Regions from separate parts of the Thalassospira sp. MIT121401 genome, predicted to be linked through region 2. Evidence: riboswitches for the same ligand, from Rfam matches in the RefSeq annotation. Region 2 holds a riboswitch; each other region holds the start of a gene.

Region 1 (8,039 bases), 1.1 Mb from region 2:
CAAATTGAACCGAGATGAAAGAGAAGAGGCAGATTGATGCTTGCTGTTGTGTCCCCGGCCAAGAAGCTGGATTTCGAAACGGACGTGCCGGAAATGGCCGTTTCCCAACCGGCGTTTCTCGATGACACGGAAGAATTGATTGAAGTTGCACGGAAAAAAAGCCGTGGCGATTTGATGAAGCTGATGGGGATCAGTGAAAACCTTGCGGATCTGAATTATCAGCGCTTCCAGCATTTTTCACGGCCTTTTGATCGCAGTAACGCAAAACCGGCGATCTTTGCCTTTCGTGGTGATACCTATGTCGGTCTTGATGCCGACACCATGAAGGATGCCGATATCGACTGGGCCGAGGACCATTTTCGGATGCTGTCGGGGCTTTATGGTCTGTTGAAGCCGCGTGATCTGATGCAGCCTTATCGCCTTGAAATGGGCACACGGCTTGAAAATCCGCGTGGCAAGGACCTTTATGCGTTTTGGGGTGACAAGATCGCCAAAGAGATCAACAAGCTTACCGAAGGCCACAAGGACCGCAGCCTGATCAATCTGGCATCCAACGAATATTTCAAGTCGGTCAAGACCAAGCTGCTTGATGGACCGGTCATCACACCGGTCTTTAAGGAAGTCAAAGGCGGGGCTGCCAAGGTTGTCGGCTTCTCAGCAAAGCGTGCGCGTGGCATGATGGCGCGTTACATGATCGACAATCGACTGGAAAACCCGCAAGACCTTAAGAAATTCAATGTTGACGGTTATTGCTACCAGGATGACCTGTCAAACGAGACGGAGTGGGTCTTTACCCGCGTCCATGACCAGTAACGACAATTTTTTCGGTGAGTACGTATGACCGACGAGCATCTTGAACAGCTCGAGGAAGAAAATCATTTACCCGAATCTCATCCGTTTTCGGGGTATTTGAGAACATTCTTTCGGGGGCCGGGCCGTTCACGCAGCCTGACGCGCGAAGAGGCATTCGATGCCTTTTCAATGATCCTGCGCGATGAGGTCGAGCCGATCCAGCTTGGCGCATTTTTGCTTATGCTACGCTATCGGGCGGAAACGCCGGAAGAACTCGCAGGCATGATCGAAGCCGTGCGCAAAGCCGCAAGGCTTGATGCGGATGATGGACAGGACGCCAACCCGGTGGGCCGCCCGATGCTTGATTGGCCTTCATATGCGGCTGGTCGAACCCGTGGTCTGCCGTGGTTTGTATTGTCGGCACATTTGATATCGCAGAACGGTGTTCCGGTTCTGATGCACGGTTATAACTCGCATCTGGTCAATGGTCTTGGAACCGAGGCCGCGATCAAAGCGCTTAAGCTGCCGATCGCGATGTCAGCCGAAGAAGCCCGTTCGGATATTACCGCAAAGGGGTTTGCTTATCTGCCGCTGCGCCATATGCATCCGAAATTGCAGGAACTGATCGGTCTGCGGTCGCTTCTGGGGCTGCGCAGTCCGGTGAATACCCTGTTGCGGTTGCTAAACCCGTTACAGGCGCGGGCTGCTTTCCTGGGGGTGTTTCATCCGGCGTTTCTGGATGTGCATCGCGAAACAGGCAAGCTTCTTGAACTGCCGCGAATTGGCGTGATCAAGGGCGGGGGCGGCGAAGCAGAACGCACACCGTTCAAACATGTTGATCTTCGGATGCTTGATAACGGCGAGCTTTGCGACGTCCGGTGGCCGGCACTTTTGCCAAAAACCGAAAAAGAAATCGACGATCAAAGCCCGGTGACCCTCAAACACTTCCTGGCTGTTTGGCGCGGCGAGGTCGAGGATGCCCCGGCCGAAGCCAGGATCAAGGGCAGTGCAGCGATGGCGGCATTCCTTGCGGGCAAAGCCGATTATATGGACGAAGCCGAATCCCTGGTGCAGGGGTGGTGGGATAATCGCGATCGCGATATCGGTTGATATCGCGTTTTCGCAGTGAATGATTTTATGAAAGCGGGACGGATTGACGTCCCGTTTTTCATTCTAGAATGACGAGCCCGGTTCTTTGAGAAACGCGATTTCTTCTGGTGTGGATGTTCGGCCAAGGATGTCATTGCGGTGCGGATAACGCCCGAACCGGTCGATGATTTTCTTGTGTTTGATTTCAAAACCGTAATTGTGTTCAAGCCCAGGCTGATCAAACAGGGTCACGGCAATTTCATGGATCATTTCGGATTCTGAATGCATATAGGGCATATACAGAAACGCCCGCTGTTCAGGTGATCCAAGTTCCTTGTCCTTGCCCAAGGATACGGCTTCCTGTGCAAGAATAAGCGCGATCGGATCGGCAGCAAATGATTGCGGCGTGTCGCGATACATGTTGCGTGAAAACTGATCCAGAACGATGATTTCGGCAAGGCGCCCCGATGCGGTGGTGCGCCAGGTGAAAAGTTCACCGGCAAGCGCCGCGGCATGAATGTCGGAAAATCGTTCGGCAATGTGGGTATCAAGTGCAGTATCCTTGATAAACCATTGCTTTTGTTCGAGTTCCTTGAACCAGAAGTCCAGGACTGTTTCAGGAGCCATCATTTCCAACCCATCCCATGTAAGGCCAATCGCAATATTGTGCGATGTGTTTGCTGATCTTTGCCGCGGGAAGGGCGAAGGTCAAGCAATGGCGCGAAAAGATAATCCGTTCTGATGCGGGCAAAGAGTTGACAGGTGTTTGCCGCCCATGGAATATGAACGCGTCTTGGGTGTTGATCCATTGGATCGGCTTAAAAGGGAACGTGGTGCGTTACGACAATGCCACGGCTGCCCCCGCAACTGTAAGTGGTCCGAGCATTACCTATGCCACTGGTGACAAACCGGGAAGGCGTAATGCTTTTGAAACCACGAGCCAGGAGACCTGCCTTTGACTGCCGGACACGGCTTGTCCGGTACTGAACTGTTGGACGCCGGGGTGAGCGTCAGGTTGCAGGGAAAAGGCGGTCTCGTCGTGAAACCGGTATCTTGCTTCCAGCCATCCTATCGTTCTTGATCCTAACTCTGTGCGTCGGGAAACTTTTCTGACGTGCATCGTTCGTGAAAAGAGACGATTACATGTTTAAAACTCTTGGCAAGCTTGCGATTGCAAGTGCCTGTTTCGCGTTCGCGTCACAAAGTGCGCACGCCCATTTTCAATTGGCCTATACACCGGAAGTCAATGTGACCGCCCCCGGCGAACTGCCGGTGAAACTGATATTCTGGCATCCGTTCGAAAACGGACATGTCATGGATATGAAAAAGCCGGTGGCGTTTTACGCAATCCATCGCGGTGATAAAATTGATTTATCTTCAACGCTTTCTGAGGTGACCTTCACAGGGAAGGAGAATACCGCCAAGGCGTATGACGGTACTTTGACCCTTAAGCGCAGTGGCGATTACGTGATGGTGGTGGTGCCCGAACCCTATTACGAAGAAAGCGAAGATATCTTCATTCAGCAGATCACCAAGTCCTATGTGAACCGCAACGAAATCCCGACCGACTGGATGGAGGCACAGGGACTTGTGACCGAAATTCTGCCGTTAAACCGGCCGACCAACATTGTCGCAGGTTCGACCTTTACCGGTCGGGTGCTGAGCAATGGTGAACCGGTATCCGGGGTCGAGGTTGAAATCGAATATATGGCAGCCGAACCCGATATGGACCGTAACGCGCCCAAGGAACCGACAGCAGGACCGATGCCCGGTGGGGCGATTGTCGCGATTACCGATGCCAACGGGTATTTTACGTTCGGGATCCCCAAGGCCGGATTTTGGGGTTTTGCGGCCCTTGGCAGTGGGCCGGACAAAGAATTTCAGGGAAAAGAGCTTTCACAGGATGCAGTCCTGTGGGTTCGCGCCTATGATGTGCAATAGGCTTGGGGACAAAATAGATGCATATTGTTGACGGGGCACTGGCCCCAGAGGTGCTGATTGGCGGTGGCGTGCTTGCAGTCGCGGGGCTTGGCCTTGGATTGCGCAAACTGCCAATCGATAAAATTCCGGCGACGGGGGTGTTATCGGCGACGTTCTTCGTCGCCTCCCTGATCCACGTGCCGGTCGGTCCGTCGAGCGTGCATCTGATTATGAGTGGCCTGGCCGGGCTTGTGCTTGGCTGGACCGCATTCCCGGCACTTTTTGTCGGGCTTTTGTTGCAGGCCATCTTTTTCGGATTTGGCGGTTTGACTGTATTGGGGGTCAATACCGTCAATATTGCGTTTCCTGCGGTGATTGCCGGTTTCATGTTTCGCGGATTGGTGTCGCGAAGCAATCCAACCTTTGCGGCAATCTGGGGCGGGTGTGCCGGTGCGCTTTCAATTGCGCTGACCACCTTGTTCGTAGCTATTTCCCTTGGTCTGAGCGGGGAAGGGTTTGTACCGGCGGCCAAGCTTGTTTTCTTTGCCCATATTCCGATCATGGCGGTCGAAGGTCTGGTGTCTGCAGCAGCGGTTTATCTGATCATGAAGGTCAAACCGGCCTTGCTGATGGCCGATGCCCAGATCCGCCGATATGACGCACAAAACCCCGCGATCCTGGCCGAACAGGTGAATGAGGCCAACAATGGCTAAGCTTGCAACTGGGGTGTTTCTGGCAGGCCTTCTGTTCGGAATGCAGGCCGCCCAGGCCCATAAGGTGATTGCATCGGTTTTTCCAAGCGGCATAGCTGTCGAAGGGGAGATCGGGTTTTCCAATGGCGATATGGCTGCGGACACGCTGGTTGAAATTTTTGACCGGCAGGGAAACAAGATCGATGAAATCAGAACGGATTCTGACGGCTTCTTTGTCTATACGCCAAGCCGGAAAGTTGACCTTGTCTTTCGGGCCGATCTGGGGGCAGGGCATGTTGCAGAAGCCAGTTTTGATATTGCCGACCTGACGGGAATTTCAGGGGCAGGCAGCATTGCCGCAGTTTCTTCGGATGATAGCGCTAACATCACTGTGGATGGGGCAGTTGTCGGGGATAATGCAACCAAAACTGCAATCACCCGCGAACAGGAAGAAGTCATTGCCGCGATCGTTCGTGATGAATTGCGGCCATTGCGTCGGGAAATTACCGCCTACAAGGAAAAGAACGATCTTCAATCGATTCTGGGCGGTATTGGTTATATATTCGGGTTCTTCGGGATTGCCTATTATCTGGCAGCAAGACGTTTGAGAGCCAAAGCAACCAAATCATGAGCCATCTTTTCGGGCATGACCAGCCATTAAGTGTTCAGGGAGGCGGGCAACGACCGTCTTCCTTTGTCGGATCGTTTGATCCGCGTGTTCGGGTGGTGGCGGCCGGTTTGTTTTCGGTGATGGTCGTTTCCCTGCATCAGATCGAATTCGCGCTTGCTGCCTTTTTTGTGGCAGTGGCGACGATGTTCATGACTGATTTGCCTTTGCGTCTGACCTTGAAACGTATGGCAGCAATGGACGGGTTCATCATTGTGATGCTGGTGATGTTGCCATTCACAACGCCGGGAACCGCCATGTTTACCGTCCTGGGTGCCGAGGCCAGCAAGGAAGGATTGCAACATGCAGTCCTGATCGGCATTCGCGCCAATGCGGTTGTTTTGATGATGCTTAGCCTGCTTGCCGGGTTAACGCCGGTGGGACTTGGGCATACATTATACCGGCTGCGTTGCCCAGCAGCCTTGGTACATCTCATGATGTTTACGGTGCGCTATATTTCGGTTCTTCATGATGAATATCATCGACTGCGCATGGCCATGAAATTGCGTGGCTTCAAGGCGCGCAACAGCATTCATACCTATCGGTCGCTGGGGTATCTTTTCGGGATGTTGCTTGTCAGGTCTCTTGAACGTGCCGAACGGGTTCTTGAGGCCATGAAATGCCGCGGATTTAGTGGCCATTTCCCGATGATTGATCATCTTGTGTTCCGGCAACGTGATGCCCTTTTCGGGGCGGGGTTTCTGATGCTGGTTTCCGTGCTTGTTATTCTGGATCGTTTTTATGTCGTCTCTTATTGAACTAAACGATATTTCATACGGATACCGCGCAGGGCAAAATGTTCTGGACCGTGTCAGCCTGTCGCTTGAGGCCAGTGAAAGATTGTTCATTACCGGTCCAAATGGGGCTGGCAAAAGCACGCTGTTGCGCATTCTGGTTGGTCTGATCAAACCGTTTGGCGGCGAAATCAGGGCATTTGGAATGCCGCGTGTAACGGATAAGGATTTCCATGATCTGCGCTGTCGGGTCGGGTTTATTGTTCAGGACCCCGATGATCAGCTGTTTTGTCCGACCGTGGTCGAAGATATCGCTTTTGGCCCGCTTAATCTTGGGGCCAGCCGCGAAGAGGCACTGGCGATTGTTGACGAGGTACTTGATCAACTTCATCTCAGACATTTGCGCGAACGCATCACCCACGAGCTTTCAGGCGGGGAAAAGCGGCTGGTTTCTGTGGCGGCGGTTCTTGCCATGAAGCCCGATGTTCTTTTGCTTGATGAGCCGACGAACGCGCTGGACGAAGAAAATCTTCACCGGCTTGAGGAGATATTGCTGGAACTGCCGCAAGCCATGATTCTGGTGTCGCATGACCCGCATTTTCGCCGGAAACTGGCCACCCGGACGTTGGAATTGCGCGCCGGGAAAATGTCGCAGGCCAAGGAACTTGCACCCAAAAAATGTACTGCATCCGATCGCGCAAGGCAAAATGCCAAGGCCGATGATCATTCATTTGAAACCCTTTGACGGTTTAAGATAGGGTGTAAGGCGACACACAGCCCGGATGCCCCAACATGTCGCCATTTTCCATTTCGGCCTTTCGACATCTTTTTGCTGCCCAGATCACGTCCCTGATCGGGACCGGATTAACCACGGTGGCCCTGTCACTTCTGGCGTTTGATCTGGCCGGGGCGGATGCGGGGCGGGTATTGGGATCCATTCTGGTTTTGAAGATGGTCGCGTATCTGGTGATCGCCCCGATTGTCGGTGGGATGGCGCATTTGTTGCCGCGCCGGACATGGCTTGTCGGGCTTGATATCTTGCGTGCTGCAATTGTTCTGTGTTTGCCCTTTGTCGATCAGATCTGGCAGATTTTTGTTCTGGTCTTTGTTGTCAATGCCGCGTCCGCCGCGTTCACACCGGTCTTTCAGGCCATTATCCCGGAAATTCTCGAAGACGAGAAATCCTATACCAAGGGCCTTTCCTATGCCCGGTTGGCCTATGATCTGGAAAACCTGATCAGTCCGGCACTTGCAGCCGCCTTGTTGTTTGTCTGGTCGTTTGACAGTCTGTTTATCGTCAACAGCCTGACATTTGCACTTTCGGCCGCTCTGATTGTGACAACAACAGTGCCGCGCGCCGCCGCGACGGATCGCGAAGGCGGCATTTACGCCAATACGCGGTTCGGGGTGGTTGCATATCTCAAAACGCCACGGCTACGCGGACTTCTGGCCGTTCATTTTGCGGTTTCCTGCGTCGGGGCGATGATCATCGTCAATACGGTTGTTTTGACGCGGTCGATCCTTGGCGGGTCTGAAATTCTGACCACGGTGTTTCTTGCCTGTGCCGGTGGTGGATCAATGGTTGCGGCATTCGTCATGCCCAAGATCATTGATACAGTGGGCGAGCGCCGATTGATGATGGCCGGAATTGTTGCCGCATCGCTGGCGATGGTGGCAGGTGCCGTGATCATGGGGGCAGGCATTCGCGATGTTGCCGCCTTTGCATTGCTGTGGGTGTTTGCCGGGGCCGGAACCACATTTGCGCAGACGCCAGGTGGACGGTTGGTGCAACGATCTGCCGGTGCGGGGGATCGTTCCGCATTTTTTGCCGCCAATTTTGCACTGTCCCACGGTGGATGGTTGATTGCATATGGGGTGATCGGATGGATTGGCAGTCTGGCCGATATTTCGGTGGCGTTCTGGGTGTCGGGCGGGCTTGCATTTTGCGGTGCTGTGATGGCGCGCGTTCTTTGGCCCAAACAAGACCAGCTTGAACTTCAGCACAGCCATCCCGGTTTCTGGCATGAACATCCCCACGATCATGCCGACCAACACCATGGACATGTCCATCCCGCCGAAGCAGCCGCGACGTCGTCGAGGATGTCATCGAACCGTGCAAAGCATCATGATGACGGTCATCAGCAC
Region 2 (8,039 bases):
ATCAACCGACCGGGCCATGGCAGTGCCACCGGCGGCCTCGATTTCGGTAACAATCTGATCAAGGCGTTCGGTACGCCGTGCGCCCAGAACAACCTTGGCCCCGCGCGATGCCAGAAGCCGCGCGGTGGCCTCCCCGATGCCGCTGCTGGCGCCGGTGATGATGACGGTCTTGTTTTCGAGATAATTGATCGGGTTCGTCATGACATGCTCCTTTGCGTTTGTGTCATGGCGCTTACTGTGCCGATCAGATGTGGCTTGTTGAATACACAGAACTCGAATTGGATTGCCTAATCCTCCAAGTAGGTCAAAGCGGGCTTTGTCTGGGTGTGAGGGTGTGTATACTGCATCCTAGGAAATGCGAGGGATTTGGTAATGGATAGCTATCAGCGGCTTTGTAATCTGATTGACAAATACTGCGAGGCGGATGGCTCGGTGCGCACGGCGGTTGAGCCTGTCTGGATGTTCCGGTCAACCGCGCCAAGCCTTAAGGTGCCAACGATTTACAAGCCCTGCCTGTGTCTGATTGTGTCGGGGGCCAAGGAAGTCACGCTGGGTCAGGAACTCTATCGATATGAACCCGGACAGCTTCTTGCGGCATCGGTGGATTTGCCCCTTGTCGGGCATGTGACACTGGCAAGTGATCAGCAACCCTATCGCAGTTTGTCGCTTGATCTTGATGGCAAGATTTTAAGCGAGCTGGTCACGCATATGGATCTCAAGATCGGGGCAGAAGGCGAAAGTGCCCGCGGACTGTTTGTCGAACAAACCACCGACAGCCTGATTGACGCGGTGTTGCGCGTGGTCGAGTTGCTTGAAAGGCCCGATGACATTGGGGTCATGTTGCCGCTTTTGATGCGCGAAGTGCATTACCGACTGTTGCGCACCGGCAAGGGTGCGCTGATTGCCGGTCTTGCGATTGGTGGCAGCAACATGCAGCGGATATCGGCGGTATTGCGGTTGATGAAGGATAATTTCGACAAGCCGCTGAAGATCGAGGAACTGGCAGATTTCGCCAATATGAGCCCGTCATCCTTCCATCATCATTTCAAACAGGTCACCGCCATGAGTCCGCTGCAATATCAAAAGCGCCTGCGCCTGACGACAGCGCGTCAGATCATGCTCGCAGAAATGAAGGACGCGGCCAGTGCGGCCTATGCGGTCGGCTATGAAAGTGCATCGCAGTTCAGCCGCGAATATGCCCGCATGTTTGGTGCACCACCGATGCGCGATGTCATGGCAATCCTTGGGCAATCGGCCCAAGCGCGCCCGGGCGAAGGCATGGCGTCGTAAATAAAAAAACAGGGGGCGGTGTTGCCGCCCCCTGATCATTCTTGCCAGGTTTTGATCAGCCTTGATGCTGATTACCCAGTGCCGGCAGATGCTGGAACATCCAGGTTTCACTGAGCGGGGCATCCCCGCGTTTGAGATACATACGCAGATCAACCGGATCGGTGCCGGCCGCCTTCAGGTCAAAGGCCGCCCGCCAGATACGGGTATCCATGATCGGTTCGATCTTGGTGCGGGTGATTTCACCACGCGATGTCGATACGACGATTTCCGGGAACTCGCCATAGGCAAGGGTGCCAAGAACATCGCCTTCGAATTCGACGGAAAACTTGACCTCGTCTTTCGGGCGGTTGGTGCCCGGTTCGCCGCCGCGTCCCATCCGGGTAGAAGTTGCCTTTGCCAGTTCGGCAACCGGGAACGGGTTATGGGCCTGCCAGTGAAGGCGATATTTGAACTGATAGCTGTTTCCGGCTTTGGCCGGGGCGTTCGGAACCCAGAATGCCGCGATGTTATCGTGGATTTCATCGTCGGTCGGGATTTCGATCAACTGTACAGCACCGTCATTCCAGTCTTCCTGGGGTTCGACCCACAGGCTGGGGCGACGGTGATAGCGCACACCATCAAGATAGTTCTTCACATCGCGGTCACGCTGCATCAGTCCAAAACCGCGCGGATTATGATCGGCAAAGGCAGATGCGCGGATGGTTTCGGGGTTGTTCAACTGTCGCCAGATGCGTTCACCACTGCCGGTCCACAATTCCAGGCCATCGCTGTCATGGACTTCCGGGCGCCAGTCAAACCGGAATGATTTGTTCTGTTCGGAATACCAGAACATGCTGGTCAGCGGCGCAATGCCAAGCCGTTCGATATCGCGACGGACAAACAGGTGTTTTTCGATATCCATCGTCACACCCTGCCCGCGATAGAGCAGGAATTTGTATGCACCCGTAATGCTTGGCCCATCAAGCAGCGCATAGATGGTGACCGGGTCTTCGGCATTTTTGGCCGGCTCGATAAAGAACTGGCGGAAATCGGGGAATTCTTCGGGTTGGGATGTGGCGGTATTGACCGCAATCCCGCGCGCGGACAGGCCATACTGGCCTTCATCACCGATGGCACGGAAATAGGATGCGCCAAGAAACGCCGCCCAGTCCTGGGTTTTCCAGTCATCGCGCGACAGTTCTTCATGAAGTCGGAACCCGGCAAAGCCGCTGTTTTCGGGCAGCTGGCGGGCAATACTGTCGGCTGGCATGTCAAAGTAATCGGGTTTATAGATGACTTCGCGTGCTGTGCCGTCCTCAAGAAGATACATGTGCACGGGCTTGGCGAAATACATGCCCAGATGGAAGAACGTCACCGGATAGGTGCCCGATCCATCGGAAAATGGCGAATGATCGCGTTTGTAATGCAATTTTCCATGGGTGTCGTAATCGATCCGCCCGACAATTTCCGGGTTGGGGGCGACCGGCGGCTCATAGGCGGCCTGCGCCATCGATTTGGCACGCGCAATCAGATCGGCAAAATCAAACGGCTGTCCCGCACCAAGGTCAAGCCCCGGTACTTCTGCCAATGCATGCTGATAGATCGACATTCCCGGCAGGATAAGACCGGCTGCCGCGATGGATTTCAAAAAGCGTCTGCGTTCAACAGAAGTCGTCATGTGCATCATGTTCCAATGGTTTCATTTGTCGGCAAGCATACCAGACAGTGTGGAGGTAATCGGGATGAAACATGGCAAATTCAAGGTCGTGTCGACTGCAATTTCTGCATGGACCCCTGTGTAAATGCCTCTGGTCATCTGCCAATTTCCTTGACCGGGTTTGGGCTTTAATCTAACGGTCAGATGTCGGTATCCGGATATCGGATGAAGGGAATTCGATCTGGGCTGCATGCCCATCAACCGAAGCTGCCCCCGCAACTGTAGGCGGTGAGCGTTTTTCTGACCAATGCCACTGGGATGAACCCGGGAAGGCCAGGAAAAGTGCTTTGACCCGCGAGCCAGGAGACCTGCCGACATGAATGCGACGGACCGGGCGGGGTGCCCCGGAGAATGTCGGCATATGTCGCGGTTTCCGGCAGTTTTTTGTAAATGCGCCTGAATACCGATCCTGACATCTTCCGCCATTTCCCGACACTTTTGCCAGTCCCTTGACGATAGTAAAGTGTATGTTATGTTATAACATAACATTTGCGATATGCTGTGCAATGGCCGGTAATTGCCGACCCTTGCCGGTATGTCTTTGAAAGGAAGTCAAAGTGATCAGTCACTATAAAAATGCGCTGGCAGTCGGGGTGTTTGCTGCCGGTTTTATGATTTCGGCCCCGTTTGCGGCTGCGACGGAATATCCGCTTGCCATCGAAAATTGCGGCAGCACGCTGCACTTTGATGCAGCCCCCGAACGGGTTGTGTCGCTTGGACAAAGCACGACAGAAATCCTCTATTCGCTGGGGCTGGCCGATAAGGTCAAAGGCACCGGGGTCTGGTTTGGTCCGGTCATGGATGAATTCAGGGATGTGAATGCGTCCGTGCCGCGTCTGGCTGATAATGATCCGGGCTTTGAAACCGTGGTTGCGCAAAAACCGCAACTGGTCGCCACCCAGTATCAATGGCATGTCGGTCCCAAGGGCATTGTCGGCACCACCGAACAGTTCAATGAACTTTCGATCCCGGTCTATACCGCACCGGCCGATTGTGTCGGCAAGGACAATGCCGGCGGCGGCGACGGGGTGCGCCATGACCGTTTCTCCATGGACCTGATTTATCGGGAAATTTCCGACCTTGCGCAGATTTTCGATATCGAGGATCGCGGCGCGGCCCTGATTGCCAGGTTGAAAGATCGTGAAGCCCGGTCCCTGGCACAGGTCAATGCCAGCGGGAACAGCAATGTTTCAACCGTCTTCTGGTTTTCCAGTGCCGAGATTAAAAGCGATCCCTATGTCGCGGGCAAAAACGGGGCGGCGGGCTATATCGCGGAAAAACTTGGCGTAACAAACATCATCGACAGCGACGAAGAATGGCCGACCGTGGGGTGGGAAACCATTGCGCGCGCCAATCCCGATATCATTGTGATCGGTAAAATGGGCCGTCGCCGGTTTCCGGCAGATGATTGGGAAGTCAAAATGAACTTTTTGAAAACCGATCCGGTTACACGCCAGATGAAAGCGGTTAAAAACGGCAATATCGTTGTGATGGATGCGCAATCGATGGACCCGACCATTCGTCTGATTGACGGTATTGAAACGCTTGCCCAGGCTGTCGAACGCCTGAGTGCCTCGAACTGATTGCCTAACCCGATGGCGCTCGATATGCCCGGAGACTTCAATGTTTGAAAAAGCACCCCCTCAGCCCCCCGCACGATCGCGGGCGGGGCGGGCATATCTTGCGCGAAGCGGTGCGGCCGTGGCGGCTTTGATCCTGCTTGCCGCTGTGGTTGCAATTGCCGCTGCCAAGGGGGAGACACACATTCCCCTTGGCACGGTTCTTCAAACCATTGCCAATCATCTGTGGCAGGCAGGCTATGAGATTGATCCAATCGATTCCGGGATCATCTGGAATTACCGGATTTCGCGTGCACTTGTGGCTGCGGCCTGTGGGGCGTCACTTGCGTTGTCGGGGGCCGTGTTGCAGGCGCTTTTGCGCAACAGTCTGGCCGATCCCTATTTGCTGGGCATTTCGGCGGGGGCATCTACCGGCGCGGTCAGTGTTGCCATTCTTGGTCTTGGGGCGGGGATGGTTTCGCTGTCACTTGGCGCGTTTGTCGGTGCACTGGTGGCATTCGGGTTTGTAGCGCTTCTGGCCATTCCGGCCGGTCGTGGTGCGGGCGCGATCATTCTGGCCGGGGTTGCCGGATCACAGCTTTTCAACGCCCTGACATCCTTTATCGTCACCAAGGCAGCAACCGCGGACGAGGCGCGCGGCATCATGTTCTGGTTGCTTGGCAATCTGAGCGGTGTGCGCTGGGACGATGTCTATCTTGCGCTGCCCGTTGCGTTTGGCGGGCTGGTTGTGTGTCTTTGGTATGCGCGCGCACTTGATGCTTTTACCTTTGGTGTGGAATCGGCGGCATCGCTTGGCGTGCCGGTGCGCCGTGTTTATGTGGTTCTGATTGCGGTGGCGGCATCCATGACGGCTGTGATGGTCAGTCTTGTCGGTTCGATCGGCTTTGTCGGTTTGGTCATCCCGCATGCGGCACGGTTCTTTGTCGGGACCCGGCATGGGCTTTTGCTGCCGGTTTCGGCCCTGATCGGGGCGATATTCCTTGTTGCGGCTGACATTGTTTCACGCATCATCCTGGATGGTCAGGTTCTTCCCATCGGGGTGATTACCGCCCTGATCGGGGCACCGGCCTTTGCGCTTATTCTTTGTCATGGAAGGGTTCTGCGATGACATTGGAACTGCGCGATGTTGGCTGGAATGCCGGTTTCAAGAAAATCATCAGTGATGTGTCGCTGCGGGTTGAACCGGGGGAATTCCTTGGTCTGATCGGGCCGAACGGGTCTGGCAAAACCAGTCTGATGTCGGTTCTGGCCGGTATTCGTGCCCCGTCTCGTGGACAGGCCCTGCTTGACGGGCAAGCGATGAAAAAAGTCGGGCGTCGCAATCTGGCGCGACGGATCGGCTTTGTCGAACAACAGGCCGACACCATTGACCGCATTACCGTGCGCGAGGCGGTGGCGCTGGGCAGAACGCCGTATCTGAGTTTGCTGTCACCCTGGTCGGAAGATGACCAGGCGATTGTCCAAAAGGCGCTGGAAGCAGTTGAGATGCATCTGATGGCTGACCGGATGTGGCAAACATTGTCGGGCGGGGAAAAACAGCGCGTTCATATCGCCCGGACATTGGCGCAACAGCCCGATTTCCTGTTGCTGGACGAGCCGACCAACCATCTTGATATCCATCATCAACTGGGATTGCTTGATCTTGTCCGGACCCTTCCGGTGACGGTGGTGGCGGCCCTGCATGATCTGAACCATGCGGCGATGTTCTGTGACCGGATTGCGATGATGGATCGCGGCAAACTGATTGCGATTGGCACGCCCGAACAGATTTTGACATCGCAAAACCTGCGCGATGTTTTCGGGGTTGCTGCCGATATCGAACGCGATGATCAGGGCCGCTGTCATATCCGCTATCAGGTCGGGATATCGGGTCAGACGGGCATAAAAAAAGACCGGGTTGCGTAACCCGGTCTTTTAAAAATCGGTTTGGATACGGGCTTATGCCTGTTCGCGGGCCACGGCGCGCCAGCCGATATCACGGCGGCAAAAACCACCTTCCCAGTCAATCGCATCAACCGCCTCATAGGCGCGTTTCTGGGTTTCGGTGACGGTTGCGCCGCGCGCGGTGACGCCAAGAACACGACCACCGGTCGCAACCAGCTTATCACCATCCATCTTGGTCCCGGCATGAAGGACCTTGACCTTGTCCATGGCATCGGCTGCCGGGACGTTTTTGATCTCGGTCCCTTTTTCATAGGACCCCGGATACCCCTTTGCGGCCATGACAACGACCATTGCAGTTTCGTCGTGCCATTCGGGTTTGACCTGATCAAGCGTGCCGGTGGCCGCACCATCAAGGATATCAAGCACATCTGATTTCAGGCGGGTCATCAGAACCTGGCATTCCGGGTCACCGAAACGAATGTTGTATTCGATCAGTTTCGGGTTGCCTTCATCGTCAATCATCAGGCCGGCAAACAGCACACCCTTGAACGGGTGGCCTTCGTTTGCCATGCCTTTGACGGTCGGGACGATGATCTGTTCCATGACCTTGGCTTCGACCGCATCGGTAAAGACCGGGGCCGGGGAATAGGCCCCCATGCCGCCCGTATTGGGGCCGGTATCGCCTTCGCCAACCGCCTTGTGATCCTGGGCTGCAACCAGCGGAATGACGTTCTCGCCATCGCAAACCGCAAAAAATGAGGCTTCCTCACCTTTGAGGAATTCTTCAATCACGATTTCCGCCCCCGCGTCGCCGAACTTGCCACCGACCATGCATTCATCAATTGCGGCAAATGCTTCGTCCGCGGTCTGACAGATCGTAACACCCTTGCCTGCGGCCAGACCATCGGTCTTAACGACAATCGGCGCACCGTGCTTTTCAACAAATGCCTTGGCATCGGCGGGATTGGTGAAACGGCCATAGGCAGCCGTCGGGACACCGAACTTTGCCACCATGTCTTTCATGAAGCCCTTGGACCCTTCAAGCTGTGCAGCCGCCTTGGAACAACCGAACGACTTTATGCCAACAGCATCGAGCGCATCGACAAGCCCTGCAACCAGCGGGGCCTCGGGGCCGACAACAACCAGATCGACCGCATTGTCCTTGGCGAAGGTTACCAGACCGTCGATATCGCCATCGGAAATCGCGACACATTGCGCAGAATCCGCAATGCCGGCATTGCCCGGTGCGCACCAGAGTTTGGAAATGCGCGGGCTGCGCGCAATAGCCCAGCATAGTGCGTGTTCACGTCCGCCGCCGCCAACGACCAGAACCTTCATGACTTTATCCTTCGACTTGTCCGATTGCTTGATGGTCCATGCGCGATGAACTAGGCTAGACCCAAACGCCATCCCGCAGAATGATTCAATGTGCGGGCTTTTAGCATAAAGTGCCCTTGATGACGCAAGATTTGTTCGACCCTTATGCCCCGGTACCGGAAACCCCTGTGAAATCGGGAAATGCGCCCGAATTTTCGGTATCCGACCTGTCCAATGCACTCAAACGCACGGTCGAGGATGCCTTTTCCTTT
Region 3 (8,039 bases), 870 kb from region 2:
TGATCACCCTGCTTCCCGGCAGGTGATCCAACAGGGGTGCCCCGTCCCTCACAACTTATTAACAGTTGGTTAATTGAGATATGGTGCGAAAACGAAACGTTTCAACTGCCCGTCTTGTTCCGGTGGTAAAATTCTTGTGAATCAAAGGACACGGCAAGAAGTGCGTCACGCCCGATCAAGAAGGTCGGATGAAACGCTGTTGCGGCGCGGCTGCCAAAGCCCGCGTTCAATTGCCTCGCGCAGGCGATCGCGAATATCACGCAGCGCATCGGGGTTATGGGCTTCGATAAAATCACGAACCTTGGGATCATCAAGATAGGCATCATAGACCAAGTCAAAGTGATGATCGGCCACACAGCGTGCAGTCGCGGCAAAGGCAAACAGATAATCCACCGTTGCCGCCATCTCGAACGCCCCCTTATAGCCATGGCGCATCACCCCATTGATCCATTTGGGATTGACCACACGCGCCCGGACCACACGGGCGATTTCTTCTTCAAGCGTGCGGATTTTGGGACTTTCGGGGCGGGAATGGTCGCTGTGGTAAACCGTCGGCTGCTTGCCTGACAGGTTCCGTACCGCCGATGTCATTCCGCCTTCGAACTGATAATAATCGTCAGAATCCAACAGGTCATGTTCACGGTTATCCTGATTATGGATAATCGCATCGACATTGGATAACCGGGTTTCAAACAGCTTGCGCGCAGCAACACCTTCGGCCCCGTTGCCATAGGCGTAGCTTCCCCATGCCAGATAAGCATCGGCAAGATCGGCTTCGTTTTCCCAAAGCTTTTCGTCAATCATTGCCTGCAAGCCCGCACCATAGGCGCCGGGTTTTGATCCAAACACGCGGAATGCGGCCTGCTGGCGGGCCTGATCGGCTGTCATGCCCTGATCCCTGAGCTTTACGGTTTCACGGGCAATGCGCGCGGCAATCGGATTGATGTCTTCGGGTTCGTCTGTTTGATCCGCGACCGCCCGGACCGCACTGTCAAACAGGTCAATCAGGCCCGGAAAGGCATCGCGGAAGAAACCCGAAATGCGCAAGGTCACATCAACCCGCGGACGGCCCAGAAGCGATGCAGGCATGATTTCAAACCCGGTCACCCGGCGCGACGCACTGTCCCAGGTCGGACGCACCCCCATAAGCGCCAAGGCCTGGGCAATGTCGTCACCGCCCGTGCGCATGTTGCTTGTTCCCCAGACCGAAAGACCCAGCGCACTTGGCCATTCACCATGATCCTGAACATGGCGTTCCAACAACAATTCGGCCGATTTCCAACCCAACTGCCAGGCCGCAGGCGTCGGCACTGTACGGGTATCGACCGAATAGAAATTGCGCCCAGTCGGCAACACATCGGGTCGCCCACGGGTGGGTGCACCCGACGGTCCGGGTTCGACAAATTTGCCGGCAAGTCCCCGCAGAATGCCGGAAATCTCGGCCGGACCACAACCGGTTACGGCCGGGCGAATATTTGTTTCGATATCGGAAATAACATCCCTAACTGCACCCCATGACGGATCAACCGTGACGGTGCCATTGACCAGAGCCCGCGCCAGAAGCTCGATCCGTTCCACCGTATCGCCGGTTGTCCGCCACGGGCCAATATCGCTGTCATCCTTTGTGCCATAGGCAGCAAGGATATCGGGTTTGGCACCGGGCCAAAATTCAGCAAAGGCGCAATCAAGGGGATCAAATTCCGGGTCGGCCAGGATATCCTTGGCAATTGCGCGATGCAGGGATGCCTTCGGCCCGTGATCAGCACCACGTGGCAAGCGGGCCAGCGCGACCAGAAGATCGGTCAAAAGATCGCCTTCTGGTGCCTTGCCAAAGATATGAAGACCATCGCGGATCTGAAGTTCCTTAAGCTCGCACAGATAGTTATCAAGCTTTGCCAAGGCGCTTTCTTCGTCCTCATCCGCCTCGATCCCGCAATCACGATCAAGACCAATGCGAATGGCCAGCTCAAGAATGTCGCGTTTCAGGATCGTCAAACGGCGCGGATCGACCGCAGCAGCATCATAATATTCATCGACCAATGCTTCGAGATCTTTGAGCGGCCCGTAACTTTCCGCGCGAGTCAGGGGCGGGGTCAGATGGTCAAGAATGACCGCCTGGGCACGGCGTTTGGCCTGTGTGCCTTCGCCCGGGTCATTGACGATAAAGGGATAGAAATGCGGGGTCGGGCCAAAGACTGCTTCGGGGAAGCAATCCTCGGAGAGTGCCAGTGACTTGCCCGGCAACCATTCCATATTGCCATGTTTGCCAAAATGAATGATCGCATCGACGCCAAACACATGCCGCAGCCAGATGTAAAAGGCGAAATAGTTGTGCGGCGGCACCAGATCGGGCGAGTGATAGCTTTCAAGCGGATCAATGTTGTAGCCACGCGCGGGCTGCAAGCCCACGACCACATTGCCCATCGGCAGGATCGACAGGGCAAAGCTTTCCTGATCGGGCAGATAAAACGGATCGGTTTGGGGATCACCCCAGGCCTCGATCACCTGGCTTCGGATCGATTTGGGCAGCGCGGCAAAGGCGGTTTGATAATCCGCCAGGGACAGCGTTACCCGTATCTCACGCGTGGCAAGGGACTTGAAATCGTTGGTCGGCCCGGCCTTGATCGCGGCAATCAGGGCATCGCCGTCTGCCGGCAAATCGGTGATGGCGTATCCGTCTTCAAGCATGGCGCGCAGGGTTTCGATCATGCCAGCCGGCGTATCAAGCCCGACACCATTGCCCAGACGGGCATCCTTGTTGGGATAGTTGGCCATGACCATGGCGATCTTGCGATCTGACGGGGCAGATTTGCGCAACCTGATCCAGTTGGCGGCAAGTTTTGCGGTGAAATCGACCCGATCGCGCACCGGGATATATTTGACGAGATCGATCTGGGTCAGGTCATCCTTACCCGCCGATCCCTTGAACGAAACGGCCCGGGCCAGAATACGACCATCGACCTCGGGCAAGGCGACATTCATCGCGATATCACGGGCGGCAAGCCCGTTTACACCATCGCGCCATGCATCTTCGCTGCCACCGGACAAGACCACCTGAAAGACCGGCGCATCAACGGCATCAAACGGCCCGTCATATCGTTCCGATCCCGGAACGGAAAGCGCAAACCCGGTCGTATTCAAAATCAGATCGGCATTCGTTTCCGCAAGCCAGTCTCCGACCAGCGCACTTGCCACCGGGTCCTTGAGGCTGGCGACAAAAATCGGCAACGGATTGAGATGGTTGTCGCACAATGCAGCAACCAGCGCATCTATGACGTCAAGATTTCCCGCCTGGACAAGTGATCGATAAAAAATGATCGGGGTGACCGGCTGATCGGTTTTCCAGTTTGATCTGATATCATCAAGACCGGCCTGTGACATGCCCGGCCAATATCCGCCAGCCTTGACCAACGGAGCGGCTGGCGACCAGTTCCACCGCACATCTGCGTTCAGTTTTTCATAGATCAGACGCAGCAAATTTTCGGCATTTTGCGGGCCACCTTCGATCAGGTAGCGCCAGATATGCTGATATTCAGCACCCTTGACGGTGGATAGCGACAGAAGTTCGGCATCGGGTTGATCATCACCGGGCAACAGCACCATCGGGATATCACGCGACCGCGCCAAGGCGACCAGCTGCTCGACACCATATTCCCAATAACCGCGCCCGCCCAAGATCCGCACGATGATGAATTTGGCATCACAAAGCACATCATCGACATAAAGATCGACCGACATATTGTGACCAAGCTGCAAAAGACTGGCCAAACGCAAAGACGGAACATCATCACCAAACGCATCCGCCAGACGTGCCTGTGCCCCGGCAAGGCAGGCAAGCTCGGACTCGGCCGCAGACAGGATGACGACATCGCCCGGTTCCTGACCAAGATCGACCGCTTCGCTGCCATCGGTGACCATGCCGGGCTGTGCTGCCAAAAGATGCATTTGAAATTCCGTCTGTTCTGTCGTCAAAAGCACCGATACCGGACGCAAAACATCCGGTATCGGTCATATGGTTTTATGTGTGCCCAATGGGCTTAGGCTGCCTTGATTGCGGCCTCGATCGCGGCACGGTCCATACCATGCAAGCCGATCACCACCAGTTCGGAACGGCGGTTTTCCTTATCGGCCCAGGGACGGTCAAAGTAACGCTGGAAACGTTCGCCGACCCCTTGAACCACATGGCGCATCGGTTTGCCCGGAACATCAAGGAAACCCTTGATGCGCAGAACATCATATTGACGCACGATGTCGATCAGGCGTTTTTCAAGGACCGCCGGATCATTGACCGCATCAAATGAGACAACAAAACTTTCAAAATCATCATGATCATGTTCATGACCATCATCATGATGGCTCGGGCGGCTATCGAGGTCATCCTCGGCCGCAGCACCAAGGCCCAGCAAAATGGCGTTTTCAACACGGGAATGCTCGGTCGCGATGATTTTGACCGACGGCTTTTTAAGTTCAGCGCGGATATCGGCTTCGACCTTGGTGCGTTCTTCGTCGGTCAGAAGGTCGGTCTTGTTCAGAACCACCATATCGGCGCAATGAAGCTGTTCTTCAAACAGTTCTTCAAGCGGGCTTTCATGATCAAGGTTTTCATCAGCCTCGCGCTGGGCCTGAACCGCATGATGGTCATGGGCAAACAGCCCGTCGCGCAATGCCGCACCATCAAGAACCGCGACAACCCCGTCGACAGTCACGCGCGACCGTACTTCGGGCCAGTTGAACGCCTTGACCAACGGCTTGGGCAGGGCCAGCCCGGATGTTTCGATTACGATATGATCAGGCGGCGTATCGCGATCAATCAGGCCACGAATCGTTGGCAGAAAATCATCCGCAACCGTACAGCAGATACATCCGTTTGCCAGTTCAACCACATCATCCTCGGCACAGCCTTCGATACCGCACCCGTTGATGATGCCGCGATCAACGCCCAGATCGCCAAATTCATTGATGATCAGGGCAATGCGTTTGCCATTGGCATTTTCCAGCATGTTGCGGATCATGGTTGTCTTGCCGGCCCCCAAAAAGCCGGTAATGACGGTTGCCGGGATTTTACCCAATTGTGCCATTTTCAAATTCCTTGAAATTCAATCATTTAAATTGTCATTTGACCTGCATCGGAATGCCGGCAACGACAAGCGTCACCCGTTCAACCAATGCGGCAATACGTTGATGGAGACGTCCGGCATGATCGCGAAAAGCGCGCGCCATTGCATTTTCCGGTACAATCCCGAAACCGACTTCGTTTGATACCAGCAACACCGGAATACCCAGCCCAGGCAAGTGATCACAAAGCCGGTCGATTTCAGCATCAATATCGCGATCTTCAAGCATCAGGTTGGTCAGCCACAAGGTCAGGCAATCGACCAGAACCGGTTTGCCGTCCGGCTGATTGCAGGTGTCGAGTGCACCGCAAAGATCAAGCGGTTCCTCGATCGTTTGCCAAAGATCGCCACGCGATTGTTTATGAAGGTCGATGCGGTTGACCATTTCATCATCCCATGCCCGACCGGTCGCGATATATATGCCGCCGCCAGCCGCATTGATGATGTTTTCGGCGAACCGGCTTTTGCCAGATCGCGCACCGCCAAGAATCAGATGTGTCCCGCAAGGCGGGTCAGTCCGGGTCATATTCTATTCCTCGCCATGGCCTCCCACCGAGGCCCGATTGCGTCGCCATCATTTGAGATGATGACACCATTCGGCTGGTTTCCTGGCTGCGGGCATGAAAGCAATCCGCCTTCCCGGTTTCCCGGTGGCTGGTGAATGGCAATACATCCACCCGGATCACCCAACCCGATACAGTTGCGGGGGCAGCATCGGCATCGCACCGATTTCCCATCACCGAACGGTGCGCCGAACCTAACAGGTTTGCCCTTGAACCCAAAGGGCATTCTCTGTCCGAACGGGTCAGCTAACCGGAAGGTCAGTATTTGTAAGAATTGCCTGCTTGAGGCCGGCCCTCCTTTAAGGGAACATAATATTATCAAGCTGGAATTAGAGTGGTAACAAATCACCTTCCAGCAAGATCACCGGGACAAAAAACATCAAAACCGGTGGGCCGCATAATTGCGGCACCAAACTCTTGGGGTTAACTGGAATTTTGCAAAATCAGATGGCAGTTTCTGCACAACTATCGAAAATCCGAAATCCGAACACACCAACCTGGACCACATCCTCGCGCAAGGATATGTGGCTTGGTCTGCTTGAACGCCTGAATTCCGACAATCGGGCCTTTCAGACGTTTCTGGAAGAATATGCGACCGGTGCGGACATTACATTGTCGCGCCGCGATGTGCGCAGCATCTTTGCTCTTGATGCTTCCAAAGGGGTGATCGGCACCATCATCTGGTCCCATGCGCGTGGCATCCGCGTCAATGCGCTGTCGCTGCTCGTGCGTGATCTGCCGACGCTCATCACGTTGATGTCGATTTCGGATTTCGGCCAGGAAGAATTGAACGAATTGCTTTCCCAGCCGGGGATATCGGTCCCCACCGCCAGCAAAATGCTGTCAGCCTGTGGAAAGACCTATCGCAAGATGCCCGCAGCCATCATTGATGACAACGTCATCCAGGCGATTGAGAATACGGCTCTTTGTGAAGATTTCCCGCATGTCGCCAAATTGCGCAACAAGTCACGCAGCCGCCCGCTGCCCTATTACGAAGCCTATTTGAAAGACGTGACTGCGATCTGCGAAAAGCATGACATTACCGCAGATATGCTTGATCGCTATCTTGCTGAACATGCACTTGAAGATCTTCCCTTGAATTCCGAGCTGCAAACGGCCTGATTGCCGCGGACAGGGCGGTCTATGGCACGGAAATGGTCACGACATCCACATCCTGACGGCATCGTTCCACAGCGGGTCGATGCCGTTTTTATTTTCTGTCAAAATCATCCGAAGCTTTGATTGACCGCGGTCACACGCCAGCCGGGCTGATCCACACCGTCAATATATTCCAGTCTGGTCAGACTTAGCGTATCGATATGGAATGACAATGCCGCTTCAAGTGACAGTCCCAGCGCATTGGCCATGATCGCGCGGATGGTACCGCCATGGACCACTGCAACAATGTCACGGCCCGCCCAGTAGCTGGTGGCGTGGGTGAAAACCGGACCGACCCGCTCGACCATATCGGCAAAGCTTTCACCATTTGGCGGCTGCTGTCGGGCGAAATCGGTCCAGAATTGTGTGGTTTCGCCTTTCGGAAGGTCGTTCCAGCGCTGAAGCTCCCAGGCCCCGAAATGTTGCTCGGCAAAGCCGCTTTCGCGGGTCGGGGTGATGTCCTCGTCGATCAGTTCCTGAAGCTTGAGCGCGGTATCAAGCGTCCGTGACAGATGGCTGGTCATCCAGACCGCATCGCGGGGCAAGTGCCGCGCCACCGCACGCAGTTTTTTTTCATCAGACAGATCAACCTGCATGTCACTTCGGCCATAGACCAGACGTTCCGGGTTTTGCACCGGCGCATGACGCACCAGCCACCAGCGCGTTGTCTTGATTTTGGTCATGCTTTCCCCGGTTTGTTCGGACATTGGCAGTCAATCATGGTCGTTTTGAGCGATCAGCAAAGTTCCTGGCTATGCCATTACGGCAATGAATCCGATACCGGCAAACAGTTCGGCACAGATTTGGGTTGCCCCCAACACATCACCGGTCTGGCCACCGATTTGTGATCTGGCAACCATTGCGACGATCAGGATCGCGATCATCACACCGACGATTACCGCAAACATCGCACCGATACCGCCCAATACCAGAACAATGGCGCTGGCAATGGCAAACCCGACCAGAACCGGAAGCCATCCGGGCCGCCCGGCCCCTTTGCCCAGTCCGTTATCCCGCGCTGGCGGCAATATGCGCATAACAACCGGCATTGCCGCACGGGAAATAACCGCCATGATCAGAAACAGGATACCGGCCTGTCCGATATCCGCCGCAGCCGTAATCAGAACCAGCCGCAAACCCAGCGTCAAAATCAGCATGACAACCGCATAGGTCCCGACAGTGCTGTCGCGCATGATTTCAAGTT
Region 4 (8,039 bases), 450 kb from region 2:
ATCACCGCCACGCGTGATGGCCGATCAATGATTTATCGCATTGTGCCCGTCGCCATGCGGGCATTGCTGGGATTTCTGACCGATGATTGCTGTCAGGGGCGCCCGGAGCTTTGCGGGCTGGCACCGGTGACGGCACCAAAGACAGAATGCTGTTAATTCAATCTGCCTTTCAGGGGACAAACACATGTCTGGTGGAACCTATAACGTGCTTTTTCTGTGCCGGGCCAATTCGGCGCGCAGCATCCTGGCCGAAGCCATCCTGAAAAAGGAAGGTCACGATCATTTCTTTGGCTTTAGCGCGGGGTCCTATCCACGGGGCGAAATTCACCCCTATGCGCAGGAGCTTCTGAGCAGCCTTGGGCACGATATCAGCAGCTTTTCCTCAAAGGGGATGGAAGTTTATTCCGAGCAGGACGAAATCAAATTTGATTTCGTTTTCACCGTTTGCGACGCCACCGCCAATGAAGATTGCCCGATCTTCCCCGGATCCCCGATGACCGCCCATTGGGGTGTGCCCGACCCGGCCGGGATTGAGGGTAGCGAAGCCGAGAAACGGCTGGCCTTTGCCGATACCTATCGGATGTTGCGCAACCGGATTTCGATTTTCACAAGCCTGCCTTTTGCGTCACTTGATCGCCTGTCGCTGCAAAAGGAAATCGACAGGATCGGCCATATTTCAGACCGCGAGGATGCATGACACAGAAAAAGGACACCGTCGCCATGGGATTGTTTGAACGCTACCTTACGGTTTGGGTTGCGGTCAGCATCGTGGCCGGCATTGTGCTTGGCGAACTGTTTCCGGCCCTGTTTCAGGCGATCGGCAATCTGACGGCCTATGAGATCAATTTGCCGGTGACGGTTCTGATCTGGTTGATGATCGTGCCGATGCTGATGAAGGTCGATTTTGGCGCCTTGCACGAAGTCGGTCGGCAATGGCGCGGCATTGGCGTGACGCTTGGCGTGAACTGGCTGATCAAACCGTTCACCATGGCAGCACTTGGCTGGCTGTTTATCGGGTTTCTGTTTCGCCCGCTTTTGCCCGAGGCCCAGATTGAAAGCTATATCGCGGGCCTGATCCTTTTGGGGGCAGCACCGTGCACGGCGATGGTGTTTGTCTGGTCGCACCTGACCAAGGGGGATGCCAATTTCACCCTGACGCAGGTGGCCCTTAACGACACCATCATGATTTTCGCCTTTGCCCCGATTGTTGCGCTGTTGCTTGGTATTTCGGCGATTAGCATTCCATGGGAAACCCTGACCATTTCAGTCGTCGCCTTTATCGTCATCCCGGTGATGGCCGGTCAGGTGATCCGAAGCCGGGTAATGAAGGGCGGCATGGATCATTTCAATGCATTTGATGCCCGGCTCAAACCGGTTTCGATGATTGCGCTGCTGACAACACTGGTCTTGCTGTTTGCCTTTCAGGGGCAACAGATCATTGCCCAGCCGATCATCATCGCGCTTCTGGCCGTGCCGATCATTTTGCAGACCTATTTCATTGCTGCCATCGCCTATGTCGCCAACAAGTTTCTGGGGGTGGAGCACAGGATTGCCGCACCCTCGGCAATGATCGGTGCATCAAACTTCTTTGAACTGGCGGTCGCCACCGCCATTGGCCTGTTCGGCTTTTCATCGGGGGCGGCATTGGCGACCGTGGTCGGCGTTCTGGTCGAAGTCCCGGTGATGTTGTCGCTGGTTGCCATTGCCAACCGGTCACGTGGCTGGTTCGCATCAAACACCGCCCCGCAAAACAAGTAATCAACGCATTCAGGTTATCGAGATGAGCAAGAAAATACGCATCGGCATCAACGGTTTCGGCCGCATGGGGCGGCTGGTTTTACGGGCGGGCTGGGGCCACCCGAACCTTGAATTTGTTCATATCAATGAAATCCGGGGCGGGGCCAAAACCGCGGCCCATCTTCTGGAATTTGATTCGGTTCACGGCCGCTGGTCCAACCGGGTTGATTGCATCAATGACCAGGTGGTGATTGATCAGACCCACAAGATTTCGTTTTCCGAAAACGCCACACCGGCCGACACCGACTGGATCGGCATGGGGTGCGACATCGTTCTGGAATGCACCGGCAAATTCAAAACGCCCGAAACGCTTCAGCCCTATTTTGATCAGGGTGTGAAAAAGGTCATCGTCGCAGCCCCAGTCAAGGAAGGTGCGCTTAATATCGTCTATGGGGTCAATGATGATCTTTACGATCCGGCGACACATCATCTTTTGACAGCGGCAAGCTGCACCACCAATTGTCTGGCCCCGGTGGTCAAGGTCATGCACGAACAACTTGGCATCAAGCATGGTTCGATCACCACCATCCATGATGTGACCAACACCCAGACGATTGTCGATCTTCCGCATAATGACCTGCGCCGGGCGCGGTCGTGTCTGCAATCATTGATCCCGACCAGCACCGGCTCCGCCACCGCGATCACGATGATTTATCCGGAATTGGCAGGCAAATTGAACGGGATCGCCGTGCGTGTGCCGCTTCTGAACGCATCGCTGACCGATTGCGTGTTTGAAGTGGCGCGCGATACCGATGTTGAAACGGTCAATCGCCTGATGCGCGAGGCATCGGAAACCTATCTTGCCGGTATTCTGGGCTATGAAGACCGCCCGCTGGTCAGTGTCGATTACCTTAATGACAGCCGGTCTTCGATCATTGATGCCGGATCGACCATGGTGATCGACAAGCGACAGGTCAAAATACTGGCCTGGTATGACAATGAATGGGGCTATGTCTGTCGTATGGCGGATCTGGCTGCCAAAGTCGCGCAATCGCTTTAGGAATGCCGATCATGTCATCTGCCATTCGCAATTATGCACTTGTGACCGGGGCCTATTGGGGCTTCACCCTGACTGACGGGGCGTTGCGGATGCTGGTGCTGTTGCATTTCCATGCCCTTGGCTATTCGGCATTTGAAATTGCCCTTCTGTTCATCCTCTATGAAGTGGCGGGGATTGTAACCAATCTGGTTGGCGGATGGCTGGCACAAACACGCGGGCTGCGCTTTACCCTTTATAGCGGATTGATCCTTCAGATCGCATCGCTTGCCGCACTTTCGCAAACACAGGCCGATTGGGCACCGGCCATTTCGGTTATCTATGTCATGGGACTTCAGGCCGCATCGGGTGTGGCCAAGGACCTGACCAAGATGTCGAGCAAATCGGCAATCAAGGTTCTGGTGCCCGCAGATGCCGGGGGCGCGCTTTTCAAATGGGTTGCCCTTTTGACCGGCTCGAAAAACGCCCTTAAAGGGGTCGGCTTTTTCATGGGCGGTGCGCTTTTGTCCTGGCTTGGATTTTCCGGGGCATTGCTTGCCATGGCTGTCGGTCTTGCCATCACGCTGATCGCGGTTGCACTGTCACTGGGCAATGCCATGTCCGGACCGTCAGAAAAGATCAAACCCAAATTCCGGGACGTGTTTTCGCGTGACCGCAAGATCAATGTCTTGTCGGCAGCCCGGCTTTTCCTGTTCGGGTCGCGTGATATCTGGTTTGTGGTCGGACTGCCGGTGTTTTTGGCAGCCGAACTGGGCTGGAACCATATCGAGGTAGGCACCTATATGGCGCTTTGGGTGATCGGATACGGCTTCATTCAGGCCTTCGCGCCCAAAATGCTGCGCGCCGGATCACACGAACCCGATGGCCGCACCGCCCGGTTCTGGATCGCAGCCTTGATCGCGGTGACCACTGCCATTGCCGCGGCCGTCACACAGGGGATTGCGCCGCAACTTGCAGTTCTGGGCGGGCTTTTGGTGTTCGGGATTGTCTTTGCCGTGAACTCGTCACTGCATTCCTATTTGATCCTTGCCTATGCCGACGGCGACAAGGTCGCGATGAATGTCGGGTTTTATTACATGTCCAATGCCATCGGGAGGCTTTGCGGGACCATTCTGTCGGGCGTTGCCTATTCCTATGGCGGGCTGGTCGGATGTCTTGTGACGTCGATCGCGTTTTTGACCATCAGCTGGATCATCAGTGCCGCCCTTCCGGCAAGAAGCGCCATCACACCGCAGAGTTGAACAAAAAAGTTCTTTCGCAGATGCGGGATAAATGACTGAAAAGACTCACAATCCGGATTCACGAAAATTTCATCGTGCAAAAAACCGTGACAAGACACTGCATATAGGGGTACGATTCCAATTAACGGTCAATCACTGGACCGCAGGAGGGGTTCCCGAGTGCCGCGAAAAAGCGTCTTACAACGAGAATTTTCGCCCCCCGGATCGCACATGCAACATGTTGTGACCGGCGGAAACTCCTACCGCCACTTCCATCGCAAGATGAAAATTGAATGCGCGCCTTTCCATGACGGAATGGCGCGTTTTGCTTTTTTGGCACATTTGATGAGGTGATCGTCATGGGTAAGCGCGCAGCACGCCGTCGTAACCGTCCGCAACAGTCCGACAACAATGTCCATGAACTGTTTGATGAAAAGAACGCTGACTGGCACCCGCTTCAGGGGGAAGTCGCAGAACAGAAAGGACAACGCGATCAAAGCTACCGCCGCAACATCCGCCCGAAAAGTGAAAACCAAGCCGCATTGATGGAAGCCATTGATGCCTTCAACCTGGTCCTTGCCCTTGGCCCGGCAGGCACCGGTAAAACCTATATCGCCGTTTCCAAGGCAGTCGAAGCCCTTGATAAGGGTGATATTGGTCGTATCGTTCTGGCCCGCCCGGCTGTTGAAGCCGGCGAAAATATCGGCTTCCTGCCCGGCGATGTCGAAGCCAAGATGGCACCTTATCTTCGCCCGCTTTATGACGCGCTTAATGATCGTCTTGGCACCAAGCGCCTGCGCACATACCTTTCGGACGGCACGATTGAGATTGCCCCGATCGGCTATATGCGTGGCCGTACCCTGAACAATGCCTTCGTCGTCATCGACGAAGCCCAGAACTGCACATACGGGCAGCTCAAGATGCTGGTGACCCGTCTGGGCTGGAATTCCACCATGATCCTGACCGGCGACCCGGATCAGACCGACCTACTGCCGGAAATGTCGGGTCTTTCGGAAATGTCCGAGCGACTTGAAAATGTCGAAGATGTCGCCTGTGTCCAGCTGCGCGACAAGGACATTGTTCGCCATCCGCTGGTTGCAAGCATGCTTACGGTTCTCTGATTTCGGTCATCAAGTTCCGACACAGCAAACCAAAGAAGAAAAAAGGACGGGCCCCGAAAGGGCCCGTCACTTTTTTGGATCTGCTTATATAGACTGATAATTCTTGGCTTCGCGCCCGATCACCGGGATCGGTAAAACCTGTCAAGAAAACATATATATTGACGAAATTTTCAATCCGAACCCAATATATAGACATCACGGTCCTTCTTACCGAACCATATCGGTTTGAAGGCTAAGAGGGAATTCGGTGCGTTTTGCATATGCACGACAATGCCGAAGCTGCCCCCGCAACTGTAAGCGGCTAGCATTAATCCAACCATGGTCACTGAAATGCTTGGCATTTCGGGAAGGCCGGATGAAGCATCGATCCGCAAGCCAGGAGACCTGCCGTGAGCGAACGTAAACATTCACGGGCGGGGTGTCCCGGTGGAGTGCTTGTGATCTGACTGGCAGACCGCCAATCATCCCTGCATACCTCCGTTTGGCCTTTGCCCCCATATGATTGGGGCTTACGATGTCAGAAACAGTCGAGTTGGAACGGCCAGCCGTTTCCGATCCTTCATCAAATTCATACACCATCTATCAGGTGATCCGTCGTAACGGATCGGTCACGGCCTTTGATGCAACCAAAATCAAAACAGCCCTGACCAAGGCATTTCTTGCCGCAGAGGGTGAAACCGCGTCGGGATCACATCGGGTACATGACATTGTCGATGGATTGGCCGATCAGGTTACCACGACCTTGTTAAAGCGGGCCGCGCCGGGCCATACCCTTCAGATCGAAGATATACAGGATCAGGTCGAGCTGGCCCTGATGCGCAGCGAACATCACAAGGTTGCGCGCGCCTATGTCCTGTATCGTGAAGACCGTGCGCGCGAACGCGCCAAGCTTGATGCACGCAAGAAAAGCAAAAAGGCCGGGCAGCCCGAACTTCATGTCACCCTGCCCGACGGCAGCAAAAGGTTGCTTGATATTGACCGGTTGGCGACCGTGATTGCCGAGGCCTGTGGCGACCTTGATGGCGTCAGCACAGCACCGATCATGGAAGAAACCAGAAAGAACCTTTATGACGGTGTCACCACCGGGGAATTGGCACTTGCCCCGATCATGGCAGCCCGAACACTGGTAGAGCGCGAACCGAATTACGCCTTTGTCAGCGCACGCCTGTTACTTGACAAGCTTCGGACAGAAGCCCTGAGCTTCGTCTTCGACCAGCCCGAACAAGCCACCCAGGCCGAGATGGGCGCACGATACGCGACCTATTTCCCCGCCGCGATCAAGGCAGGCATCAAGTCCGGCCTGATTGATCCGGAATTGTTAAAGTTTGACCTGAAAAAGATTGCCGCTGCGATCAAACCGGAACGCGATCTGAACTTCCAGTATCTGGGACTTCAGACGCTTTATGACCGTTACTTCCTGCATGTCAAAGGGTCGCGGTTTGAACTGCCACAGGCCTTTTTCATGCGGGTTGCCATGGGTCTTGCCATCCGTGAGATCGACCGCGAAGCCAAGGCAATCGAATTTTATGATCAGCTTTCGACCTTTGTCTTCATGGCATCGACCCCGACCCTGTTCAATGCCGGGACATGCCGCCCGCAACTGTCATCCTGCTTCCTGACCACCGTGCCCGATGACCTTGATGGCATCTTCAAATCGGTCAAGGACAACGCGCTTTTGGCGAAATATTCCGGCGGTCTTGGCAATGACTGGACCCCGGTGCGTGGTCTTGGCGCCCATATCAAGGGTACAAATGGCCAAAGCCAGGGCGTGGTTCCGTTTCTGAAAGTCGCCAATGACACCGCCATTGCGGTTAATCAGGGTGGCAAGCGCAAGGGGGCTGTTTGTGCCTATCTTGAAACCTGGCACATCGATATCGAAGAGTTCCTTGATCTGCGCAAGAACACGGGCGACGACCGCCGCAGGACGCATGACATGAACACGGCCAACTGGGTACCGGACCTGTTCATGGAACGAGTGATGGCAGATGCGCCATGGACCCTGTTTTCGCCCGATGACACGCCGGACTTGCATGATCTTTATGGTGCGAAATTCAAGACCGCGTATAAGGCATATGAAGCCAAGGCCAATAGCGGCCAGATCACGAATTTCAAAACCGTGCGCGCGGTGGATCTTTGGCGGCGCATGTTGACCATGCTGTTTGAAACCGGTCATCCATGGATCACCTTCAAGGACCCGTGCAATATCCGCTCCCCGCAACAACATCGTGGCGTGGTGCATTCATCAAACCTGTGCACGGAAATTACACTCAATACATCGGCAGACGAGGTCGCGGTTTGTAACCTTGGTTCGATCAATCTTCTGGCCCATGTCACCGAAGACGGCCTTGATCACGACAAGCTGGCACAAACGGTGAAAACCGCGATGCGGATGCTTGATAACGTCATTGATATCAACTTCTACACCATCCCCGAAGCACGCTATTCCAACATGCGTCATCGCCCGGTTGGCCTTGGCCTGATGGGCTTCCAGGATGCGTTGCAGAAACTCAAAATCGCCTATGCATCGGAACAGGCAATCGATTTTGCCGATGAGAGCATGGAAGCCATTGCCTTCCACGCCATTTCGGCATCGGTTGACCTTGCCGCCGAACGTGGCCGCTATGAAAGCTTCGACGGATCGCTTTGGTCAAAGGGCATCCTGCCAATCGACTCCCTTGAACTGCTTGCCGACGTTCGTTCGGAATTCAATGTGGACCGGACCCAATGTCTTGATTGGGATGGCCTGCGCGAACGTGTCAAATCGACGGGTATGCGCAATTCCAACACCATGGCGGTTGCCCCGACCGCAACGATTTCCAACATTTGTGGCGTCAGCCAATCAATTGAGCCCGCCTATCGCAACCTATTTGTGAAATCGAACATGTCTGGCGATTTCACGGTGGT

What was found. Region 2 has a riboswitch for cobalamin ahead of SIB88_RS18405 (ABC transporter substrate-binding protein). Riboswitches for the same ligand answer to the same signal wherever they lie in the genome.
Region 1: it holds a riboswitch for cobalamin, as region 2 does, so the genes downstream of both, SIB88_RS13230 (DUF4198 domain-containing protein) here and SIB88_RS18405 (ABC transporter substrate-binding protein) in region 2, are expected to answer to the same signal.
Region 3: it holds a riboswitch for cobalamin, as region 2 does, so the genes downstream of both, cobU (bifunctional adenosylcobinamide kinase/adenosylcobinamide-phosphate guanylyltransferase) here and SIB88_RS18405 (ABC transporter substrate-binding protein) in region 2, are expected to answer to the same signal.
Region 4: it holds a riboswitch for cobalamin, as region 2 does, so the genes downstream of both, SIB88_RS20325 (ribonucleoside-diphosphate reductase subunit alpha) here and SIB88_RS18405 (ABC transporter substrate-binding protein) in region 2, are expected to answer to the same signal.

The regions. Positions count from the first base shown of each region.
Region 1 covers NZ_CP138926.1:2,867,093-2,875,131, reverse strand. The annotation lists gene yaaA (peroxide stress protein YaaA) at 37-813, shown strand; gene SIB88_RS13240 (glycosyl transferase family protein) at 838-1,902, shown strand; gene SIB88_RS13235 (DUF924 family protein) at 1,966-2,511, opposite strand; cobalamin riboswitch at 2,660-2,853, shown strand; gene SIB88_RS13230 (DUF4198 domain-containing protein) at 3,025-3,822, shown strand; gene cbiM (cobalt transporter CbiM) at 3,840-4,514, shown strand; gene SIB88_RS13220 (cobalt ABC transporter permease) at 4,507-5,124, shown strand; gene cbiQ (cobalt ECF transporter T component CbiQ) at 5,121-5,918, shown strand; gene SIB88_RS13210 (energy-coupling factor ABC transporter ATP-binding protein) at 5,902-6,639, shown strand; gene SIB88_RS13205 (MFS transporter) at 6,687-8,039, shown strand, end outside.
Region 2 covers NZ_CP138926.1:3,983,934-3,991,972, reverse strand. The annotation lists gene SIB88_RS18420 (SDR family oxidoreductase) at 1-201, opposite strand, end outside; gene SIB88_RS18415 (AraC family transcriptional regulator N-terminal domain-containing protein) at 373-1,290, shown strand; gene SIB88_RS18410 (glucan biosynthesis protein) at 1,346-2,947, opposite strand; cobalamin riboswitch at 3,118-3,317, shown strand; gene SIB88_RS18405 (ABC transporter substrate-binding protein) at 3,544-4,569, shown strand; gene SIB88_RS18400 (FecCD family ABC transporter permease) at 4,610-5,674, shown strand; gene SIB88_RS18395 (ABC transporter ATP-binding protein) at 5,671-6,471, shown strand; gene purD (phosphoribosylamine--glycine ligase) at 6,505-7,788, opposite strand; gene xseA (exodeoxyribonuclease VII large subunit) at 7,908-8,039, shown strand, end outside.
Region 3 covers NZ_CP138926.1:249,191-257,229, forward strand. The annotation lists gene cobN (cobaltochelatase subunit CobN) at 166-3,945, opposite strand; gene cobW (cobalamin biosynthesis protein CobW) at 4,038-5,078, opposite strand; gene cobU (bifunctional adenosylcobinamide kinase/adenosylcobinamide-phosphate guanylyltransferase) at 5,113-5,640, opposite strand; cobalamin riboswitch at 5,695-5,885, opposite strand; gene SIB88_RS01155 (hypothetical protein) at 6,125-6,799, shown strand; gene SIB88_RS01160 (histidine phosphatase family protein) at 6,904-7,518, opposite strand; gene cobS (adenosylcobinamide-GDP ribazoletransferase) at 7,588-8,039, opposite strand, start outside.
Region 4 covers NZ_CP138926.1:4,429,596-4,437,634, forward strand. The annotation lists gene SIB88_RS20295 (ArsR/SmtB family transcription factor) at 1-156, shown strand, start outside; gene SIB88_RS20300 (arsenate reductase ArsC) at 185-697, shown strand; gene arsB (ACR3 family arsenite efflux transporter) at 721-1,758, shown strand; gene SIB88_RS20310 (ArsJ-associated glyceraldehyde-3-phosphate dehydrogenase) at 1,781-2,797, shown strand; gene arsJ (organoarsenical effux MFS transporter ArsJ) at 2,809-4,035, shown strand; gene SIB88_RS20320 (PhoH family protein) at 4,374-5,135, shown strand; cobalamin riboswitch at 5,317-5,542, shown strand; gene SIB88_RS20325 (ribonucleoside-diphosphate reductase subunit alpha) at 5,650-8,039, shown strand, end outside.